Regions from separate parts of the Micromonospora sp. RB23 genome, predicted to be linked through region 1. Evidence: riboswitches for the same ligand, from Rfam matches in the RefSeq annotation. Region 1 holds a riboswitch; each other region holds the start of a gene.
What was found. Region 1 has a riboswitch for cyclic di-AMP ahead of ACTFTM_RS11065 (C39 family peptidase). Riboswitches for the same ligand answer to the same signal wherever they lie in the genome.
Positions count from the first base shown of each region.

Region 1 (3,997 bases):
CTCACCGCGGGCCAGCACCACCGGCACGTCGGTGGACGCGAGCAGCGCGGCCAGGTCGGGCGCACCGACGGCGAACGCGGCATTGTCCATCGCGAGCCGCCACCGACCGTCTACCTGACGCAGACCGGCGTCGACCATCGGATGGTCCGGGAGGACCAGACCGGTGAGGCCGGCGACCTTCAGGTACCGACGGGCAGCCTCGGTGCGGCTGGTGAACCAGCCCACCGGCCGGGCGGCCAGTTCCGCGGCACGGGCCAGCTCGGCGGGTGACCACACGGCCTTGATGCCCAGCCCCACCACCGCGTCCACCGGCAGCCCGGCGGCGCGGGCCGCCAGCGCCAGGCCGACCACGCCACCGAGCGAGTGGCCGAGCACGACGATGCGGTCGTCGGAGGCCAGGCCCTGCGCGACCCGCTGGGCGAAACCCTCGAAGGAGTACGACGACAGCGGCGCCGACCAGCCGTGACCGGCGAGATCGGGCGCCAGCCACCGACCGGGCCAGTGTTGCTCCAGAAGGGGCGCCCAGGGCAGCCACACGTCACCCGTCGCCCCCATGCCGTGCAGCAGCAACAGGATCGGCTCACGGCCGGCGTGACCACCCGGTTCATCCACCACGGCCGCAGTCTCCCACGGTTCGCGCCCCGGTACGAGAGCCGCTCACCGGCGTCGCGCGTCGACACGGGGAACGCCACGGGCGCCGGCCCCTCGTGGGAGACGGCGCCCGTGGCGTCGTGGGATGTCGCGCCTCGGTCAGGCGGAGTAACCCCGGGTGGCGATCCAGTTGGCCAGGTCGATCGTGGTGACCCAGTAGGCCGGGTCGGCGGCGTTCGCCGAGTCGGCGATCCGCACGGTACGGCCGTTGTCCTTGTAGCCGACGACGGCGATGTAGTGCCCGCCGCCGTAGGAGTGCCAGCCGCCGTTGGTGTCGGTGGCGTCGCCGACGACGTTGGCCACGACGCCGCGACCGTCGGTGATGGCCTTGACGACGTCCGCCTGCAGGCGGTCGATCTGGGCGGAGCTGGGCGTGCCGGCGAACATCCGGGTGCGGTACGGGGAGCCCTTCACCTCGGCGTTGAGCACCCGGGTGGTGTCCTCGGCCGAGTTGGTGCCCATCTCGGTGGTGCCCAGCTCGGCGCCGAGCTCCTCCTGCGTACGGTCGATGCCGGTGGCGCTGAGCGCGTTGCGGGTGGCCGCCGGGCCGCAGTTGTAGTAGGTGTTCTGCGCCTCGTAGTCGTAGTCGAGGACCTTCGTGGCCGGCGGCTTGGGCGGCGTCGGCTTCCGGGTCAGGTCCGGGTTGCTCGTGGCCTTCGCGGCGGGGGACGCGGCGCTGGTGGCCGGGGCGGCGGTGCTCGGCGCGGCGCTCGCCGACGGGGCCGCGGACCGGAGTTCGCCACGGGAGGCGACGGTGTCACTGCGCATCTCGGCGACCGTGGTCGGGGTGCGCTGGCCGGCGGGGGCGTCGTCGGCGCCGGCGACCAGGGCGCCGGTGGCGGTGGCGATCGCGAGAGCCGCGGCGGAAGCGGCGACGATCTGGTACGGACGCTCGGTCGCGAGGCGACGGAGCTGGCGTTGCAGGGTGTGCTTCACGAGGTCCTCCACGGTTCACAGGGAGAGCGGCACACCGGGCTCGACCGGCATTCGGGCAGGCGTCAGCGCGCGGGCGGTGGCCCGCGGATGATGAGCCGCTCAGGGGAGCGCCCGGCGCGGCCGGGCGGGAAGGGCGGTGACCCGGGGGTCAGCTCACCGTCACGAGGTGGGTGAGCGGGGACACCGCGTCGCCGTGGAGGCGAAGGAACAAAGAGGGGGTCGAGGGGTGCTGCACGAGGATGGAACTCCTTCCGTCACCGCCTACCGGGTTAGCTGACGGATTCGGGCGGGAAGATCGCCCTACCGCGGGCCGTGGCTCGCGGATTCACCCCGGACTTTCTGTGGGTCCCCGGTTCGTTGATCACGATTGAGCGGGTCGGCGCGGCGTCGCCTCCTGCGATCGGTTACCGCACCGGACGGGACGACAGTACTGGTCGCCACGCACTCTGCCAAGCCGTGCCGACCTGCGTAAACATGGCTTGGCCCCGCAATTTCTGCGCGTTTTGCCGCTGACGTGACTCGATGGCACAACCGGTTCCGCCGGCACCTGCGGTCCACAACCGGACAGGCCGCCGGTAACGCCGCCACAATCGCGGGCGCAATGGCCGCCGATGATGCCCGTCGCCCGATTTCCCCGGCCGGTGACCCGCCTCACATAACGGATCGGGCTCAACCGGCCCGGGCGGGACGCCAGCGCGCCACGACAGCCGTACGCGACGCCCGGGACGCCGTGCGCCGTGACGGCACCGGGGTCGGCCGCGACCGGAGCGCCGCCGCGTACGCCTCCTCGGCGAGGGCGCGCGCCGACTCCGCGGCCATCTCCGCGTCCCGCCAGGCCGACCGCTCCCGCTCGACGGCCGTCCGGTGCTCGGCCAGCCTCGCGTCACGGATCGCCCGGATGAGCAGCACCTCCTGCTCGACCGGGTGCCGGCGGGGGTTCCAGCCGCGCCGGCGCCCGAACACGTCGCCGAGCTGAGCCATGGTCAACTCCCCCCGCCAGTGTGCCGCCATGGCGGCACGGTGCAGATAGCGCTCCCGGGCCGCGTACTCGGCGGGGGTGTGCGGGGTACGAGGTGTCGGCAGCGCCCCGGCGGTGGCGACCCGGCGGGCCGCGGTGTCCGCCGCGTCGTACGCCGTCCAGGCCCGCTGCGCCTCGTCCTGAGCGGCCAGCCAGTCAGCGCGGCGGCGTCGGGCGGTACGCGCCGCCCGGAGCGCGGCCACGGCCACCTCCTCGGCGTATCGCCGCAGGTCGGCGATCTCGGCGGCGGCCGTCTCGCGGGCGGTGGGTGCCGGCGGCGTGGGGTCGGCCCCGGGCGAGTCCCGCTCCGGGCGGGCCACCAGGACGGCGAGGACCGTCAGCGCCAGCAGGAACAGGGCCGACCAGATGGCGGCGGCCTGGGGCACCTCGGTCAGGAATTCATAGAAGACGACGGTTTCCATGGTCGGCACCTCGGCATGAGCACGTCAGCGATTAAATGCCGCACGGGCGGGTGCGGGCGGTGTGTCGTCAGGTGCGGTGACGGGGGCGCTCGGCCTGGCGACGCTGCCGGTGGTGGAGGGCTCGGCGCGCCATAATCCGGCGCTCGCGGGACGGCGTGCCGCCCCGGGTGACCGACTCGCTAGGCGGGCGGCGCGCGGGAGGCCCGGCTGGCCGAGCCGGCGGCTTGGAGTGGCCGCTCCGATCCCGTGCACGCCGAGGTCACGCCCGCCGGTGGGCGGGGCAGCGCGTCCGGACCACGGTGCAGGGCGGGCTGCGGGTCGACCGACCGCGCCGACGGGGCGTCGGCGCGGACCTTCGCGGCGGGGTCCTCGGCGGCCCTCTCGGGAGCGCCCCGGCCGGTGACGGCGCGGTCGGCGAGGACTGTGGTGAGGGCCGCGGTTGACGGTGCGAGCGGCTCCGCGAGGGCGAACGACCCGATGGTGGACGGCGAGGCCGGAGCAGCCGACGCCGGAGCGGCCGACGCCGGAGCAGCCGACGCCGGAGCCGCGCCGAGGGCGAGAGCGAGCACGGCGAGGCTGGTCAGCACCCGTGTCGCCCAGCGCGCCACCCACCACAGGGGACAGGTGAGCGCGACCGGGTGCACGTCCCCCACGCTACCGTCGTGGCCTGCCGGGACGCATCGGCGAGGGGCGTGTCGACCCGCGCCGCGCCGACCCCGGCCGACCAGGGTGGACAAGGTGGCGGGAGTCAGCGCTGGTAGGTGCCACCGTGCCCGCCAAGATCGTGCTCGATCATTGATGTAGTGGCCTCAGTCGGCTGACGAGACCACTACAACGAGGATCGAGCGCGATCTTGCGCGGCTGGACGGGCGGGGCCGCCCGGCACGTCGGCGTCACCACCGCCGGCCTCCGGAGTGCGCTGGCGGGGAACGAGCGGCGGACGGCCCGGGCGACGTGGCGCGAGCCGGCG
Region 1 covers NZ_CM132111.1:2,407,897-2,411,893, reverse strand. Annotated here, with positions in the region: gene ACTFTM_RS11070 (alpha/beta fold hydrolase) at 1-615, opposite strand, end outside; gene ACTFTM_RS11065 (C39 family peptidase) at 751-1,599, opposite strand; cyclic di-AMP (ydaO/yuaA leader) riboswitch at 1,831-1,971, opposite strand; gene ACTFTM_RS11060 (hypothetical protein) at 2,257-3,027, opposite strand; gene ACTFTM_RS11055 (hypothetical protein) at 3,207-3,671, opposite strand; gene ACTFTM_RS11050 (acyltransferase family protein) at 3,857-3,997, opposite strand, start outside.

Region 2 (3,997 bases), 690 kb from region 1:
CGTCGCGGACGTGGCCCGGCTCGGCGAGGCCGCGCTGGTGTCCCTGCTCGGGGCGGGCGCCGGCCGACACCTGCACGCCCTCGCCCACAACCGCGACCCCCGGGCGGTGCAGGTGGGCCGCCGCCGGGGCTCGATGGGCGCGCAGCACGCGTTGGGTCGCAGCCCGCATGCGCCAGCGGAGCTGGACGCCATCCTGGCGGGCCTGGTCGACCGGGTCACCCGGCGGATGCGGGCGGCCGGGCGGTCCGGACGCACCGTGGTGCTGCGACTCCGCTTCGGCGACTACACCCGCGCCACCCGCTCGCACACCGTGCGCAAGGCGACCGCGGACACCACTTTGCTGCTCGCCGCCGCGCGGACGCTGCTGCGGGCCGCCCTGCCGGAGATCGACCGGCGCGGCGTCACCCTGCTCGGCGTCTCGGTGGGCAACCTGGACGACAACCCGGTGCAGCCGGAGCTGCCGTTCCAGGCCGACACCGGGGCCGACCTGGACGCTGCGGTGGACGCGGTCCGTGACCGCTTCGGCTCGACGGCGCTCACCCGGGCGGTGCTCCTGGGCCGCGCCCCCGGGGTCGAGATGCCGCTATTGCCGGACTAGAAGTCACCGGCTGGTGCGACCGGAGACACATCACAGCAGGTCGGCGGTTTAGCCGATCGCACATGGGTGAAATCTTGGGGTGGAAAGCCTGACGAGGGGGGCCCATGTCCGACGAGACCAGCAACCGACCGAGCCGTCGTGCCGAACGCCCGCACGACGTGACCGACCCGCTGCTCTGGCAGCTCGCGGTCGACGTGCTCGACGCGCACGAGCCTGACGACGAGGGTCACTGCCGCAATCTCCAGTGCGCCGGCCAGTCCTGGCCGTGCACGGCGCGTACGACCGCCGAGCAGTCGTTGCGACTGGCCCGCGGCGTCCCCGACGCGGCCGAGAGGGCCGTCGACGGCCACGGGGCCGCCACCGGCTGGCCGGCCGAGGCGGTCGCGCCGACGCCGCGCCGGGGCTGGAACGGCGACGTGATGGCCCGCCGCGAGGCGAGGACGGCCGCCTCCGCGGCGTGACGCGTTCCGCGAGGACAGCGCCAGACGAACGAACGCTCGGCCGGTGACCCGGCCGAGCGTTCGTCTGTCGTACGTCAGAGCGCGAGGCGCTGCCCCGGGAAGATCAGGCCCGGGTCCGCGCCGATCAGCTGACGGTTGCGCTCGTACAGGGCCTGCCAGCCGCCGCTGCGGGGGTGCCGCTCGGCGATCTCCGACAGGGTGTCCCCCGCCGTGACCACGTACGTGTCACCGCTGGCCACCGGCGCGGTCCGCTCGTGATTACGGGTCGCCGGTTGGTCACCCCGCGACGACCGCTCCTTGCCGGCGGTGGACTTCGACGAGCCGGTCGACGACTTCGTCGAGGGCTTCGCGGTGGACTTCGTCGAGGAGCCGCCCGACGAGCCGCCCTTGCGGCCGCAGGTCGGCCACGCGCCGATGCCCTGCCCGTCGAGCACCTTCTCGGCGATCGCGATCTGCTCGCCACGGCTGGCGAGGTCGGCGCGGGCGGCGTACTTCTTGCCGCCGTAGCCGGCCCAGGTGCCCTGGGAGAACTGCAACCCGCCGTAGTAGCCGTTCCCAGTGTTGATCTTCCAGTTGCCGCCGGACTCGCACTGGGCGATCGCGTCCCAGTTGACGCCGGCCTGGGCCGGGGCCGCCGGTCCGAAGAGGGCGACGGCGCCGGTGACCGCGCCGACGGCCAGGGTGCCGACGGCGACGCGGCGGGTGGTGACCCGTCGATGACGGGGGGTGTACGCAGACGTCATGGAACTTTCCTCCACGCCGGCGAGGTGAGCTGTCGGGTTCGGGCCGAGGAGCCCGGCCGCGCGGTGGCGGCTTCACCCCGAGGTGACATGCACCGAGGAACGTTGGGTCCCCCGCTCCTGCCCGGGTTCTGTTTCCGACGACCGGGGGCAGGATTTGGCGTTGCCGGTCGCGGCGTCCACGGTGGCGGACCCGACCGACGGTAGGCACGGTGGGTGACAGTCGCCCACCGCTTGTGAAGTTGTTCACCGGCTCACGCGGCGCGCCTTCCCCAGCGGTTGCGGACGACGTGCACCTGTGCACCGACCATGGTGGACCGTTTCCGATCAGGCGGCGTTCGCGTCCGGCAGCGGCCGGCGGGCCATCAGTCAATCGGCGCCCGCCGGCCGCGAGCGACTACAGGGTGCGCGCCAGCCGGTCGGCGAGCGTACGGGTGAACCGGGCCGGGTCCGCCAGCTCGCCGCCCTCGGCGAGGACTGCCAGCCCGTACAGCAGTTCGGCGGTCTCGGTCAGGGCCGGGCCGGAGTCGCCCTGCTCGTGGGCCTTGCGCAGCCCGGCGACGAGCGGGTGACCAGGATTGATCTCCAGGATCCGCTTGGTCGAGGGGACCTCGTGCCCCATCGCCCGGTACATCTTCTCCAGCGTCGGCGTGAGGTCGTGCGCGTCACCCACCACACAGGCCGGTGAGGTGGTCAGCCGCGACGACAGGCGGACCTCCCGGACACTGTCGGCAAGGGTGGTGCCCAACCACTCGACGAGCGCGGCGAACTCCTGCCGCTGCTGCTCGCGCTCGGCCTCGGCCTGCTGCTTCTCCTCGTCGGTGTCCAGGTCGACCTGGCCCTTGGCGATCGAGCGCAGCGGACGGCCGTCGTACTCGCCGACCCGCTCGACCCACACCTCGTCGACCGGGTCGGTGAGCAGCAGCACCTCGTGGCCCTTGGCCCGGAACGCCTCCAGGTGCGGGGAGTTCTCGATGGTGGTCCGGGAGTCGCCGGTGGCGTACCAGATGTCGGTCTGGCCGTCCTTCATCCGCGAGACGTAGCCGGCCAGGTCGGTGGGCTCCGCCGCGTCGTGGGTGGAGGCGACCGACAGGATCTCCAGCAGGGTGTCGCGGTTGTCGGCGTCGTCGATCAGCCCTTCCTTGACCACCGCGCCGAACTCGGTCCAGAAGGTGCGGTAGCGCTCGGCGTGGTTGGCCTTGAGGTCCTTGACGGTGGCGAGGACCTTCTTGACCAGGCGGCGGCGGACGATCTGGATCTGCCGGTCCTGCTGGAGGATCTCCCGGGAGATGTTCAGCGACAGGTCGTGCGCGTCGACGACGCCCTTGACGAAGCGCAGGTAGGTGGGGACCAGCGCCTCGCAGTCGTCCATGATGAACACGCGCTTGACGTAGAGCTGCACGCCGCGGCGACCCTGCGGGGAGAACATGTCCAGCGGGGCGTGGCTGGGCAGGAACAGCAGCGCCTCGTACTCGAAGGTGCCCTCGCCCTTCATGTGCACGACCTCGAGAGGGTCGGCCCAGTCGTGGCTGACGTGCTTGTAGAACTCGTTGTACTCGGCGGCGTCGACCTCGTCGCGGGGACGCGCCCACAGCGCCTTCATCGAGTTGAGGGTCTGCACCTCGCTGGTGGCCGCCTCGCCCTCGGCGCCCGGGCGCTCGACGGTCATCCGGATCGGCCACGCGATGAAGTCGGAGTAGCGCTTGACGATCTCGCGGATCGTCCACTCGGCGGTGTAGTCGTGCAGGTTGTCCTCGGTGTCGGCCGGCTTGAGGTGCAGGGTCACCGCGGTGCCCGCCGGCGCCTCGTCGACGGACTCGATCGAGTAGGTGCCTTCGCCGCTGGACTCCCAGCGGGTGCCGCCGGTCTCACCGGCCTTGCGGGTCAGCAGGGTGACCCGGTCGGCGACCATGAACGCGGCGTAGAAGCCGACGCCGAACTGCCCGATCAGCTCCTGCGAGGCGCGGGCGTCGGCGGATTCGCGTAGCTGGCGCAGCAGCTCGGCGGTGCCGGACTTGGCGATCGTGCCGATCAGCCGGACCACCTCGTCACGGGTCATCCCGATGCCGTTGTCCCGCACGGTCAGCGTGCGGGCGTCCCGGTCGACCTCGATGGCGACGTGCAGGTCGTCGGTGTCGGCGACGAGATCCTTGTCGACGAGCGTCGCCAGCCGCAGCTTGTCCAGGGCGTCGGACGCG
Region 2 covers NZ_CM132111.1:3,100,618-3,104,614, reverse strand. Annotated here, with positions in the region: gene dinB (DNA polymerase IV) at 1-598, shown strand, start outside; gene ACTFTM_RS14180 (hypothetical protein) at 703-1,059, shown strand; gene ACTFTM_RS14175 (transglycosylase family protein) at 1,134-1,802, opposite strand; cyclic di-AMP (ydaO/yuaA leader) riboswitch at 1,802-1,970, opposite strand; gene htpG (molecular chaperone HtpG) at 2,197-3,997, opposite strand, start outside.
Region 2: linked by a shared signal. The riboswitch ahead of ACTFTM_RS14175 (transglycosylase family protein) and the one ahead of ACTFTM_RS11065 (C39 family peptidase) in region 1 are both predicted to bind cyclic di-AMP.

Region 3 (3,997 bases), 2.1 Mb from region 1:
GAACTCGAACAGCCGCCAGTCGACCCGCGGCTCCGCCCGGGCGCTCTGCGCCAGCCGGGCCACCCGCACCGGGTCGGTGACCGGCCAGGCGTGGCCCGCCACGTACGCCTCGTCGTCGCTCTCCTCCGGCGGGAACGAGTGCAGCGCGTATCGGCCGTCCCGTTCGAGGTCACGGCGCTTCGGCGAGTCGATGATGAAGCAGAACAGACCCTCGTCGGTGATGACCGGGGAGACCGGATGGACCCGGGGCCCACCGTCGGCACGGACCGTGGCCAGGTAGCCGAAGCCCGGCCCGTACTGCTGCAGGAGAACGCGGATGCCGTCGGCGAGGCGGGGCTCGTCTGCGGCGAAATCGGACCAGGAAGCCATGCGGGCATTCTATCGAACAAATGTACGAGGAGCGACCTCGACACGCTGGTCACCGCCCACCTCGCTATGGTGGTCCGATGCTGCTCTCCGACCGTGACCTGGTCTCCGAGATCAAGGCCGGCACGCTGGGCCTGGAGCCGTTCGAGCCCACCCTGGTCCAACCCTCCAGCATCGACGTACGACTCGACCGGCTGTTCCGGGTCTTCAACAACCATCTCTACACCCACATCGACCCGGCCATGCAGCAGGACGACCTGACCTCGGTGGTCGAGGTGCCCGACGGCGAGCCGTTCGTGCTGCACCCGGGGGAGTTCGTGCTCGCCTCCACGCTTGAAGTGATCTCGCTCGGTGACCAGCTCGCCGGCCGACTGGAGGGCAAGAGCTCACTGGGCCGCCTCGGGCTGCTCACCCACTCCACCGCCGGGTTCATCGACCCGGGCTTCTCCGGGCACGTCACGCTGGAGCTGTCCAACGTGGCGAACCTGCCGATCACCCTCTGGCCGGGCATGAAGATCGGTCAGCTCTGCATCTTCCGACTCTCGTCGCCGGCCGAGCACCCGTACGGCTCGGTGGTCTACGGGTCGCGTTACCAGGGCCAGCGGGGGCCGACGCCGAGTCGCTCCTGGCAGAACTGGCGCGCCTGGCCGACGCGGTAGCGGCCGTTCCCACCGGGAGCTAAACGACGAAGGGCCCGCCGCGAGCGGATCGCGACGGGCCCTGACCGTGTCCGGCGTCGGTCAGCCGGGTCGGCCGTAGCTGTGGATGGGCCCGTCGTCGACCCTCTTCATCTTGACGGGCACACCGGCCTGGGAGGCGTGCACCACCCAGCCGTTGCCGACGTACATGCCGACGTGGTGGATGTCGCTGTAGTAGAAGACCAGGTCACCGGGGCGCAGGTCGCCCTTGCTGACGTTCCTGGTCACCCGGCTCTGCGCGGCGGCGTTGTGCGGCAGCGACACACCGGCCTTCGCCCAGGCGGCCAGCATCAGACCGGAGCAGTCGTACGAGTTCGGCCCCTCGGCGCCCCACACGTACGGCTTGCCGATCTGGGCGCAGGCGAACTTGACCGCGATACCGGCACCGCCTCCGGGGTAGCTGGCCGGGCAGGGCGCGGGGCGCAGCGGACCGCCGCCGCCGTTGCCGTACACCTTGAGGCGCAGCTTCTGCAGCCGGTCGATCTCCTCGTTGATCTGCTTCTTCTTCGCCGCCAACTGGGCCTCGGTACGGGTCAGCTGGGCCACCATCTCGTCCAGCGGCGCCTTCTGCCGGGCCAGCTCGTTGCGCAGGTCGGCGACCTGACGGACGTCCTCCTGCTGGTTGTGGGCGAAGCGGTCGAGCATCTCGAGCTGACCGACCATCTCGCTGGGCGACCGGCTGCCGAGCATCGTGTTGACGGTCGACAGGTTCTCACCCATGTACGCCCGGACGGCCAGCGCGCTGACCTTGTCCATCGCGGCGTCGACCTGGCGCTCCAGCGGCGCGATGCGGGCGGCGAGGGCGTCGGCCTGCTTGCGCTTGAGGGCCAGGTCGGTACGGGTGGCGTTGTGCCGCTCGATGATCGGTTCGAGCTTGTTCCAGTCCTCGTCGATCTGTCGTTCGATCTCGGCGACGGACGGGTCGGCGTGGGCCACCGTGGCGCTGCCGGTCAGGACGACGGCGACGCCGACCAGGGCGGCGAGGGCGGTGGTGAAGCGGGACCAGCGTGGACGCGGCACGGTCGACGTCGGGTCGGCCGGAGCCGACCGTCCGGACGACGGCCGCGGGGCTTGGAGGGCCACCGGGTTCCGTACTCCTTCTTCCTGACCGCCTACCGGGTTAGCTGACGGGTTCGGGCGGGAAGTGGGCGCCCTACCGCAGTGACTGCGGATTCACCCCGGGGAACGTGGGTCCCCGGCTCGCTCGCGAGCGACTCGGCGGTGTCGGTCCGTTACCGCCCGGGGTGGGCAGACCTGCTACCGGGCCGACGAATGACCAGAGTAGAGACGGCCGTTACCGATCCGCAACCCGTGCGGCCGTGACACTCCGTACCGATCGGAGCGGTCCATCGAGCGGAGGTGAAGGTTTCTTTCCGCATGTTTTGATACATGGAAAGGTATTGACGCGGACTCCCGGGCGGCGCGAAGGTGACCGGACCGACACCAGTTCACATGTAGGGAGTTCGATGAAACGTCCGACCCTGCTCGCCGTCGCACTCGTCACCGCCACGGCGGCCGTGCCGCTGCCCGCCGGCCCGGCCTCCGCGGCTCCCATCACGGACCGCCAACAGCAGTACGCCGCCGCCGCGACCGAGTACGGCGTACCCGTCGGCGTGCTGCTCGGCGTCTCCTACCTGGAGTCCCGCTGGGACAGCAACGCCGGCACGCCGAGCACCAGCGGCGGCTACGGCCCGATGCACCTGACCGACGCCCGACACGTGGCCGCCCTACCCCGGCGCGGCCACCACGACACCCCGGGAGAGGACCCGCGCGGCGACGACTCCCGTCGCGCTCTCGCGCCCGCGCCCGCCACCGAGGACGCGCCCCCGACCGCCGCGCTACAGACCGTGGACGCGGCCGCCACACTGACCGGCGCCACCGTCGAGGCGCTACGCACCGACCCGGCGACGAACATCCGGGGCGGGGCGGCGCTGCTGGCCGCGTACCAACGGGAGGTCGGCGCCCCGGTCGGAGCCGGCACCGACCCGGCCACCTGGTACGGCGCGGTGGCCCGCTACGCCGGCGCGGACAGCGCCGACGCCGCGGCGGCCTTCGCCGACGAGGTCTTCACCACGATCGGCGCGGGCGAGACGCGGCTGACCGACGACGGCCAGCGGGTCACGCTGCCGGCCCGCGCGGTACGACCCGAGCGGTCCTGGCTGGACCGGCTCGGCCTGCGACAACTCGCCCGCCCGGACGGGTTGGAGTGCCCCCGCACCGTGTCCTGCGAGTGGATCCCCGCCCCCTACGCGGCATTCGGCGACGGCGACTACGGCAACCACGACCTGTCCGACCGGCCCGGCCGGCAGAAGATCGAGTACATCGTCATCCACGACACCGAGGCGAGTTGGGCGACCACCCTGCAACTCGTCCAGGACCCGACCTACGTGAGCTGGCACTACTCGCTGCGCTCGGTCGACGGGCACATCGCCCAGCACGTCCGGACCAAGGACGTCGCCTGGCACGCCGGCAACTGGTACGTCAACGCCAAGTCGATCGGGTTGGAACACGAGGGCTTCGCCGCGCAGGGCACCTGGTACACGGAGGCGATGTACCGGACCTCCGCGAAGCTCGTCCGCCATCTCGCGCTGCGGCTGGGCATCCCGCTGGACCGCCAGCACATCATCGGCCACGACAACGTGCCCGGGACCACCGCGTCGACGGTACGGGGGATGCACTGGGACCCGGGGCCCTACTGGGACTGGACGCACTACTTCGACCTGCTGCACGCCCCACGCCTGGACACCGGCACCCCGGCCACCGGGCTGGTCCGGATCGACCCCGACTACGCGACCAACCAGCCGGCGTTCACCGGATGCGTCACCCCGGGAACACCGTGCGCGCCGCGCGGCTCCTCGTCGGTGCTGCTGCGCACCGCGCCGTCGGCGGACGCGCCGTTGGTCAACGACGTCGCGCTGCGCCCCGACGGCACC
Region 3 covers NZ_CM132111.1:341,505-345,501, reverse strand. Annotated here, with positions in the region: gene ACTFTM_RS01520 (pyridoxamine 5'-phosphate oxidase family protein) at 1-369, opposite strand, end outside; gene dcd (dCTP deaminase) at 447-1,025, shown strand; gene ACTFTM_RS01510 (C40 family peptidase) at 1,107-2,147, opposite strand; cyclic di-AMP (ydaO/yuaA leader) riboswitch at 2,160-2,295, opposite strand; gene ACTFTM_RS01505 (N-acetylmuramoyl-L-alanine amidase) at 2,531-3,997, shown strand, end outside.
Region 3: linked by a shared signal. The riboswitch ahead of ACTFTM_RS01510 (C40 family peptidase) and the one ahead of ACTFTM_RS11065 (C39 family peptidase) in region 1 are both predicted to bind cyclic di-AMP.

Region 4 (3,997 bases), 3.0 Mb from region 1:
ACCCCGGGCGATGCCGCCCCTTGGCGAGGGCGGTGCGGCGCGGTCAGGAACGAGTACCGACAGCGGCGGCGAAGATGTGCAGGCTGGGCGTTCCCGCCTGCACGGGAGCGACCCCCGCGACCGGCAGCTTCACCCGGGCGACGGTCTTGCCCGAAGCCAACGGCACGGTGACACCGAACACCGCGCTCGGGCTGTCGTAGCGGGTGTTGCCCTGCCGGTTCTGGTAAGCGGCAGCGGCCACCAGCGTGGTGGGCGCGGCGGGTGTCGCCGTCACGAACCAGTCCGGCGACGTCAGGGTGAACGCCTGCGTCGTGCCGTCGGTGTACGTGATCGTGCCGGTGCCGGACGCCTGGCCGTGAGCCGCCGAGAAGAGGAAGGCGAGGGTGTTACCGGAACCGGACACCGTGACGCTCTGGCCGGTGGCGATGACGTTGTCCAGCTGCCCGGTGCCGGCGCTCGACGGCCAAGTGAGCTTGACGCCGTTGAGGGTGACCGTCCCACCGCGGACCAGTTTGGCAGTCGCCAGAGCCTCGGCGGAGAAGCTGGCGCCCCCGCCGTCGAAGTCCGCCGGGTTGGTGTTGGCATCGGCGGAGACTGCCACGTTGTTGACCGCCTGGGCCAGGGTGAGCGGTGCCGGAACCGGTGCGCCGGAACCGAACAGGGTGAGCGGGATGGCGTTCGCCATCGCCTCCATACCCAGGTCGTTGGGGTGCAGGTGGTCGCCCGAGTCCATGTCCGGCCGGAACTTCGTCGGGGCTGACGGATCATGGGTGGCGGCGTCGAAGTCGACGTACGCGTCGCAACCGGAACCCGAGCTACGGACGAAGGTGTTGTACTCGCTGCGCGCCGTCTCGTCGGACGCGGTCCAGGACCAGTGACCCTCGAACGGGGTCAGCGTGGCGCAGTAGAAGGCGACGCCGGCGCCGTGAGCCTTGGCGATGAGCTGCCGGAGCCCGTTGATCAATTGGGTGCCGGTCGGCGCGCCGTTGGCCAGGTCGTTGATCGGGTTGTCCGCGAAGATCACGGACCGTACCCCCGAACGGCCGAGGACGTCCCGGTCGAAGCGGTCCAGCGCGCTCGGTCCGGTCCCGACACCCAGGAGCTGGTTGCCCGCGATGCCCTCGTTCAGCACACCCACGGTTCGGCCGGACGCGTTGAGGCGGGCCGCCAGCAGGTTCGGGTACCGATGGTTGGTGTTGAAGGACGAGCTGTGCCCCTCGGTGATCGACGCGCCCAGCGTGACCACCGCGCCCGTCGCGGCGCTGTTGATCACCTCCAGGTCGGAGACGATGAAGTAGCTGCTGAACTGCTGGATGACCGACAGCGACTGCGCGCCGACGACGTTGCCGTTGGCCATGTACTGGTCGGAGAAGGCGAACTGCTTGCTGGAGACGTTCTCGGCCCTGGTGGGCGCGTAGAAGCTGATCGCCACGTCGGACTCGGCGAGCACCTGGAAGGAGACCGGGTCGCTGACCGCCTCGCCCCCGGCCGGGATGGTCACCGACGACCGGCCGCCGAAGGTCACCGCCCTGTCCGTGGACGACACGATCGACGCGCCGGAGGACCGACGTGCCACGTGGAAGTCCTGCAACGTCAGCGCCTTGGTGTTGAACACGTTGGACAGCCGGAGTCGCGCCTGCGTGCCACCGATGCTCGTGTGCACGATCTGGCGGGTCGTGGTCTGGGCGGGGAAGACCCCGCCGGCGTTCTCGTACGCCGCCGACCACGTACCGGTCCACCCGTCGGCTGCGGTTGCGGTTGTTGCCGTGGTCCCGGCGGACGCCGCCGTGCCCGCCGTACCGGGCTGAATGACGGCGGCCGCGGCAAGCACGGCAACCGCCGAGACAACCAACGATCTGCGAAGTTGCATTACTAGATCCATCTCGATAAGTCGATTGGCCTTTCGGCCCAAACAAAGGAACCTTATCGGCGGCGCGGGTGGTACAGGAGATCCCCGAAACGGGACGTCCGCTCCGCCACCCACGATGGGAGAGGGATCCCGCGGCAGGTGAATGACCGATGGTGGCAGCGGAGACACCTTCCGTCACATCGGCTGCACAGACCCCACCAGCACCGGTAGGCTCTGTCCCGGCCACCACCCGGCGGCGCCTCCCGGCGCCGGTGGCGGCCGCCGCCTAATCGCCCGCCAGGGCGAACCGGGGAACCATGTTCCTGGGGTGCATCCGCGTCAGCGGTAGGGATCTTCCGTCCCGAACCCGTCAGCTAACCCGGTCGGCGGCTGACGGAAGGACATGCGTAGTGGCACCAGCACGACCACCCGCCGCCCGACTGGCGGCACTGATCGTCATGATGGTCACCCTCGGCGTCGCGCTCCCGATCGGCGCCGCCACCGCCGCTCCCCCCGCCGGCCTGCAGGCCGCCGCGGCGCCGGACGGCGACGAGGAGGGCGGCACCCCCGCGCTGCGGGCCCAGCTCGAAGCGGCCAGCAAGGGTTACCTCGACGCGAAGCGCGCCCTGGACACCTCCATCCAGCGGCAGCAGCAACTCGCGGTCAAGCTCAAGACCACCGAGGCCGAGATGACCGTGCGCAACGGCAAGGTCGGCGAGATCGCCGGCGTGGCGTACCGCACCGGTCGACTCAGCACCGTCTCGGCCCTGCTCAACAGCAACACCCCCGAGGGCTTCATGGACCGGGCGGCCGCCCTCGACGTGGTGGCCGCCAACGAGGACCGGGTGCTGCGCGACCTGCACGTCACCCGGGACGAGGCGAACCGCACCCGCGTCGCCCTCGACGGCGAGATCCGCGAGCAGCGCAAGCAGGTCGAGGTGATGGCCAAGCGCAAGGAGCAGGCCGAGCGGGCCCTGACCGTCGCCAACAACAAGGCACGCACCACCGCCGCCGACACCGGCTCCAACCGTGGCACCTCCACCGCCAACGCCCAGCCCGCCCCCCGCAACTCCGACGGCTCCTGGCCGTCCGAGTCGTGCAGCATCAACGACCCCACCCCGGCCAGCAGCTGCATCACCCCCCGAACCCTGCACGCGCTCAACCAGGCCAAGGCCGCCGGGTTCACCCGGTACGTCTCCTGTCACCGCAACGGCGGCTCAGGCGAGCATCCCAAGGGCCGGGCCTGCGACTTCGCCGCGCAGAAGGGCGGCTTCGGCGGGGTCGCCACCGGCGGCGACAAGACGTACGGCAACAACCTGGCCGCGTACTTCATCCGCAACGCCGACCGGCTCGCGGTGCTCTACGTGATCTGGTTCAAGCAGATCTGGCTTCCCAGCAGCGGCTGGAAGTCGTACAGCGGGGGGAACGGCGACCCCTCCAGCGACCACACCAACCACGTGCACCTGTCGGTGTACTGACCGTCGGAGCCGTCCGGGGTACGTCAGCGGGCGTACCCCGGACGTCGTCGGCGGTCGGACGACGACGCGGGGTCGGGCCGGGAGCATTCGGGTATGCCGCGAATCGCGCCCACCACCCGCAAGGCCCTGCTCACCCTGCACCTGGTCACGTCCCTCGGCTGGCTCGGGGCCGATCTGGTGCTGCTCACCCTCGGCATCGCCGCGCAACGCGGCGCTGATCCGGCCGTGGTCTACCCGGTCGCCGGGCTCGTCGGCACCGTGCTCTTCGCGCCGCTGAGCGTTCTCGTGTGGCTCATCGGTGTCGCCAGCGCGCTGCTCACCCCCTGGGGCCTGCTGCGCTACCGGTGGGTGGTGATCAAGCTGGTGATCACGACGGTGATGGTCGGGCTGGTGCTGTTCCTGCTCACCCCGAACCTGCGGCACGCGGCCGCGCTGGGCGCCGCCCTACCCGCGCGGGACCGCGCCGACCTGGTGATCGCGCCCGCCGTGTCGACCACCCTCATGATCATCGCGACGGTGCTGTCGACGTACAAGCCCTGGGGCCGCCGGGCCGGCCAACCCTGCCGCCGCGCGACGGTCGGCGCGACGCGCGCCTGATCGCGCAGGCACCTCGACGGGTCACGCGGGATTGTCGAGGGCCGCGCCGAGGCGCGCGGCCAGTGCGAGGTGC
Region 4 covers NZ_CM132111.1:5,424,552-5,428,548, forward strand. Annotated here, with positions in the region: gene ACTFTM_RS24590 (SGNH/GDSL hydrolase family protein) at 44-1,870, opposite strand; cyclic di-AMP (ydaO/yuaA leader) riboswitch at 2,123-2,254, shown strand; gene ACTFTM_RS24595 (coiled-coil domain-containing protein) at 2,260-3,327, shown strand; gene ACTFTM_RS24600 (hypothetical protein) at 3,421-3,924, shown strand; gene ACTFTM_RS24605 (SRPBCC family protein) at 3,946-3,997, opposite strand, start outside.
Region 4: linked by a shared signal. The riboswitch ahead of ACTFTM_RS24595 (coiled-coil domain-containing protein) and the one ahead of ACTFTM_RS11065 (C39 family peptidase) in region 1 are both predicted to bind cyclic di-AMP.